DNA from 2 places in the Paenibacillus sp. OK076 genome. Region 2 is predicted to be linked to the other one. Evidence: riboswitches for the same ligand, from Rfam matches in the RefSeq annotation. Region 2 holds a riboswitch; the other holds the start of a gene.
What was found. Region 2 has a riboswitch for S-adenosylmethionine ahead of mmuP (S-methylmethionine permease). Riboswitches for the same ligand answer to the same signal wherever they lie in the genome.
Positions count from the first base shown of each region.

Region 1: linked by a shared signal. The riboswitch ahead of BMY78_RS27880 (methionine ABC transporter ATP-binding protein) and the one ahead of mmuP (S-methylmethionine permease) in region 2 are both predicted to bind S-adenosylmethionine.

Region 1 is NZ_FOCH01000005.1:257,262-260,392, reverse strand. Features, by position in the region: gene BMY78_RS27885 (Cthe_2314 family HEPN domain-containing protein) at 188-916, shown strand; SAM riboswitch class I at 1,048-1,189, shown strand; gene BMY78_RS27880 (methionine ABC transporter ATP-binding protein) at 1,317-2,351, shown strand; gene BMY78_RS27875 (methionine ABC transporter permease) at 2,352-3,011, shown strand; gene BMY78_RS27870 (MetQ/NlpA family ABC transporter substrate-binding protein) at 3,091-3,131, shown strand, end outside.
Region 2 is NZ_FOCH01000006.1:29,658-32,788, reverse strand. Features, by position in the region: gene mmuM (homocysteine S-methyltransferase) at 1-426, opposite strand, end outside; gene mmuP (S-methylmethionine permease) at 404-1,816, opposite strand; SAM riboswitch class I at 1,911-2,013, opposite strand; gene BMY78_RS28460 (Ger(x)C family spore germination protein) at 2,111-3,131, opposite strand, start outside.

The DNA of each region.
Region 1 (3,131 bases), on a different contig from region 2:
ATGAATCCAGTGAAGTTCACCATCCGATGATGTACATCATTGGACAGGTGAACTTTGTTTGATGTCAGGCGTGTCAGGGCACCCTATTGTAAGCAGCGGTCATACGTTTACTCTGACTCCGATTTTGTTTAATATGATGAATTATTATTAATTTGATGATCTGCAGAGTGGAAAGAGGAGGCTATATATGCTGCGAACGTTGCTGGGTGAAAAGCCACGTAAGAACGAAGGCATACTAAAGGACGCGATGGAAGCGATGGCGGATACACTTGAGCTATTTCAGCGACAGATGCATGTGGACCATGATCCTACCCATGATTTTCGTAAACTGTATATATGGACCCAGGGATTGATCTCTTCGCTGGATGAACTGGAGCAAAGTTGTTTTGCAGCTTCCCATTTCCGTCAGAAAGTCAAAGCGGGCTCTACGGATGATATGACGTTACCAGAAAAAGCGGAGTATGCCCGTTACGTCTATTTCTATAAGGATGGCTTCATCCGATGTTTTGCCATTCTGGATAAGTTAGGTACAGTGTTGAATGAAATGTTTGAGCTGAACACAACCAATGTTAAAACACATTATTCTTACTTTACCGTATTAAGACAGTTCGGATATGACAAGCAGCATTATGTTCTTGCCAACGAACTCATCCAGATTAAAGATTCCTACCGTGAGCCAATGAGCAAATTACGTAAACTACGAAACATGGAGATTCATTACATGAATTCCGAAATGCAGGATGATCTGTGGCAGCTACACCAAACTTTGCAGGGGAAAGTGAAGCTGGAGGACCTGGATCAGCATCTTTTGGAACTCCGCGAGGGCGTAGACATGGTATGTAAGACGTTAAAAGCAGCGTACGGCTACATCAACAAGAAGTGGCATAAGCAGGGAGTGGCTCAACCGCCAAAGTGATTTGAATTGTAATATTTGCCTTTGACAAATCGGAATACTTGGATTATACTGAGTTCCTGATTGACAGTTAGATGGAATTAACATTTATGACATTAACATTATAACTACTACTGAACTTATAAATTAAATATTTCTTATCGAGAGCGGCGGAGGGACAGGCCCGATGAAGCCCGGCAACCGATTTATAACGGCATGACAGCTGTGTCATACTTTATAGATGTTAGGTGCTAATTCCTACAAAATGGTGCAGGGCACGATTTTGGCAGATGAGAAGGTATAATCTTTCACGTGAAGAGCCCTTTTTGTTTCTGCAAAAGGGGCTCTTTTTTTGTACGATGAAGGGGAGTTTTCCTTTCATTCGGGTAAAGATACATGTAGGCAGTGGGAAGGAGCAGTAATTTTGATTGAATTAAAAGGTTTAACCAAGACGTACGGTAAAGGTTCAAAAAGTACGACGGCCTTATCGGAACTAAATTTGAATATCCGCAAGGGTGAAATATTTGGAGTTATCGGTCATTCCGGTGCAGGCAAGAGTACATTGATCCGTTGTATCAATTTGCTCGAACGCCCCACGGCAGGCGAGGTTTGGGTTGATGGTATCAACCTAACCGATCTCAATAAGTCCGATTTGCAACAACAACGGCGTAAGATCGGCATGATTTTTCAACACTTTAATCTGTTATCCTCAGCTACGGTATATGATAATGTGGCTTTTCCTTTGAAGCTCGTTAATACGCCCAAGGCTGCCATTGATCGGAAAGTGAAGGAAATGCTCGCATTGGTTGGGCTGGAGGACCACAGCAATAAATATCCGGCCCAGCTGTCAGGCGGACAGAAGCAAAGGGTCGGTATTGCGAGAGCACTCGCGAGTGATCCGAACGTGCTGTTGTGTGATGAGGCCACATCGGCACTTGATCCCCAGACAACCGATTCGATTCTGAAGTTATTGCTGGATATCAATGAAAAGTACAACCTCACGATTGTGCTAATCACCCATGAGATGCACGTGATCCAGAATATCTGTGATCAGGTGGCGGTTATCCATCAGGGAGGCATCGTGGAGCAAGGGCCGGTAACGGAAGTATTCCTCAAGCCACAGCATGCCATTACGCGTGACTTTATGATGCGGGACCATGAGGTTGGAATTGCATTGGAAGAGACCGCTCTGGCGAGTGCAGATGTCTCATTACAGACGAACGGAGCTTCTAAGCTTGTGAAAATATCCTTCCTGGGCAATAAAACCTATGAGGCGATTTTGTCCAGAACGGTTCGTAAAACAGGAGTGGATTTCGCCATTTTGCAAGGCACCATTTCAACCATCAAACAAGTTCCCTATGGACAGCTGACCGTTCGGTTCGAGGGACAGTCAGATGAGATTAATCTCACCATTAAAGAGTTAGTGGATCAGGGACTTGATGTGGAGGTGCTTCGTTAAATGGATTTTTCAACGGTACGTTGGGAAGAAATCGGTAAGGCTTCGATTGAAACACTGCAAATCCTGGGAGCATCGGGCTTGTTCACGATCATCATTGGTCTGCCGCTAGGCGTATTGCTGTTTATGACGGCAAGGTCGGCTTCGATCCAGTCCCAAGTGGTGTACACGATATTATCGTTCATTGTAAACATTCTGCGCTCAGTGCCATTTATCATTTTGATTGTTGCACTCATTCCGTTTACGCGTTCACTGGTCGGCACAGCTACAGGAGTGCTGGGTGTCATACCACCGCTCGTCATTGCCGCAGCTCCATACTTTGCCCGATTGGTGGAAACTACACTGCGTGAAGTGGATCGTGGCGTCATTGAAGCGGCACAGGCGATGGGCGCTTCAACCGGACAGATTGTACGGCGCGTACTTCTGCCAGAGGCATTGCCGGGTCTGTTAGCCGGGATCACCATTACAATCGTTACCCTTGTTTCCTACACGGCGATGGCGGGAATGGTTGGTGGTGGAGGTCTGGGAACATTGGCAATCAACTATGGATACTTCCGTTATCAGTATGAAATTATGATTATATCCGTTGTATTTATGGTCATTCTGGTGCAAGTGCTTCAGATGGCTGGCGATCGTTTGGTTAAATGGTTCACCAGGAAATAACACATATATAGCATTTGCCTGATTCGGTATCGACTTGGTGCAAAATGCAAAAAAATTTATTGGAGAAGGGGTTTTACACATGAAAAAATGGTCTTTTGCTCTACTTAGCATTATGCTGAT
Region 2 (3,131 bases):
AGCCGATGCCCTATTTCCCATGGCAACTGCCGTTTGTTTTTTACCGTTTAAATCATTGCCGGATACATGCTCTGCGGCTTCACCTTGCACTTCTGCCCAGACATCATCTCGCGCCTGCACAGCCAACTCCACCGTCTTGCGAATCAGCTCCAGCGACTGCTGCTCTCCGATGCCTCGCTTGCCGAAGCCTTCCACCGTCGCCTGATAACTGGATGTAATCGCACAGTCGGCTCCAGCGCGAAAATAATCTGCATGGACCTGAAGGATCACGTCCGGATTCTCCAGTAACACACGTGCAGACCAGAGCGGATCATCCAGATCACAGCCATGCTGTTCCAGTTCGGTTGCCAGCGCCCCATCCAGAATCATGACCGGATACTCACGCAGGATCTGTTCTATGGGATTAGTCTGTTGTACTTGCGTCATGTACTTGTCCTCTTTTCTTATTCACACGTTCTGTCAGATAATAAACTGCGTAACACACTGCAATGAATGGAACTCCGCAATACAGCGCTATTCGCTGTGTCGGGTCAAAAGCAATGCCTATACATGAAGCCAGGCACAATATAAATGAAATAATCGGTACCGCCGGGTACAGTGGTGTGCGGTAGACCAGATCTTTGACCGCATGTCCTTCCCGGATATACTGTCTGCGGAACATATACTGTGAAGCACTGATGCTCATCCATACCGCAACAACAGCCAGACCTGAAATGGAAACCAGTGTAATATATACGGTACCTGGCGCAATGATACTGGACAGCAAAGCCAGACCGCCCCCAACCATACTGATCAAGAGCGCATTCAGCGGCACACCACGTTTGGTCAATGTGGCAAACCATGGGGAGATCGTCTTTTTATCAGCCAGAGACCAGAGCATCCGTGAAGATGCATACAACCCCGAATTAGCCGCAGACAGAATCGCCGTCAAAATAACAAAGTTCATAATGTCTGCTGCATAGGGTACTCCCACCCGCTCCATGACCGCCACAAACGGACTTTCGAGCACACTCGCATCCGACATCGGAAGCAGTGCCGAGAGAATGACAATTGTTCCGATGAAAAAGATAATTAAACGCCACAGTGTGGTATGGATCGCTTTTGGAATCGTCTTCTCCGGATTCTCTGTTTCCCCGGCAGCAATCCCAATCAATTCGGTACCCGAGAACGCAAAGTTTACGGCAAGCATCGTCATTAGTATCGCAGTAGCCCCATTGGGGAACCAACCCGATGCTGTAATATTGGATAGAAACGGTGCAGGTTCCGAATCTGCCATTGGAATAATACCAAATACGGCTGCGCCCCCAAGAATAATGAAGACTACAATTGTAAGGACTTTAACTGCGGAAAACCAGAACTCCGATTCCGCAAAAAATTTGACAGTCAGCGCGTTGAACAGGAAGATCATAAGCGCAAACAATGCGCTCCAGATCCAAACATTCACTGAAGGGAACCAGCGCTGCATCAACAGCCCGGCCGCTGTAAATTCGGAACCGAGGGCAACCGTCCAGGTTAGCCAATACAACCAGGCTACTGTGTATCCTGTTGCTGGTCCGATGTATTTTGCCGCATAGCTATGAAACGCCCCTGTCTCTGGCATATGAACAGAAAGTTCACCTAGACAGAGCATGACCAGATAGACGACAATCGCTCCGATCAGATAAGACAGAATGGTACCGATCGGTCCTGCCTGCTGGATAGTATAACCCGAACTTAGAAATAACCCTGTACCGATGACTCCACCGAGTGAGAGCATAACTACATGCCGTGCCTGCATTTTACGCTGAAAATGCCCCGTATCTTTGTTGTTATTCATGCCTGCTCCCCTACTTCTTCATCCAGAAAACAACAAAACAAAAAGACACACTCTTCCTGAAGAGTGCGCCGTTACTGACAAATAAAAACAAACGCTCCTATCTATCAGGCTGTTCACCCGCTGGAATTAGCACAGTATCCTTCAGATCTGTTGCTGAGGTTTCTAAGGGCCAGTCCCTCCACCTCTCTGGATAAGAAAATGATTTTTTATAAATATAGCGATCTATCATGTTTGTGTCAACTATTAAATATCATCATCCACTTTGTAGAGTAAAGAGAATCTTATTCCTTGTGATTAATCCGTCGATGATCCAGAATCTTTAATATTCAGTTTCACATCATAGGTTACGGGAACGTGACTGAATGTTTCATCCCAATCTTTTTTCACTTTTTTCCACACCTTCGGATATTTGATCCTCAGCTCTTCACCAAATCCGGCCACGTCCACCCGATAGGTACGCTGCATTTTATTCATAACCTGCTGTATTTGTTCTTTGATTGTATCCGCAAACTGTATCTCCAATTTACGAATATACTTGTCCGTTGAAGGGATTTCCGGGGAACTCCAATCTTCCATGAGTTGGCCTTCTGATTCAATCTTTACATGAAAAGAGATGTTGTTGCCTTGAACCAGTGGTATGATTTTACTCTTGGTAGACTTGATTTCATAGGTTACCGTATGGCCATTGGGTGGAGCGTATGATTTAACAGCTCCTTGCTGGGCCTTCCCTGTGATCCATGACAATCCTTCGAGTTCAATCTGATTTATAGAGCCGATCCATTTTTTCGTCTCTCCTTTGTAGATCCCTGCCCCTGAGAATTTATGCTCACCCTCGGCTGTAAGGACATTCTGCAACAAAAAGCTTGACCCGGACTGCATTTTCCCGTCAAGCTTCGCAAGAGACACAGGAGGAAGGATCTTGTTGGAACGGTACGAATTCCCTACCACTCCCTTTAAATAAAAGGCCGGAACTTCTCCCGGCTCTATAGAACTAAGAGCTTCGTGAGCTGTTCCATGGCTTACTAAAACCAGACAACTGGGGCGGATATCATTATCACGCAAAATAAAGTCAAGCAGCTGCTCCAAACTATATTTCTTGGACAACTCATGAGAAACAACGATGACCTTTAAATGATGACCAATGAGTGGACGGTCTCTTCTTAGAGCAAACTGACGAAAGATCTGAAACAGGGAATCTCCAGTCAACCTTTCATTCAAAAAAGATTGCCCTTCGGAAGCACCTGTGCCTTTTTGAGTATCCTGTTTGGGGCCGATTCGTGGAACAATCTGTACGGTAGCCGTTAAATTGTTGTTT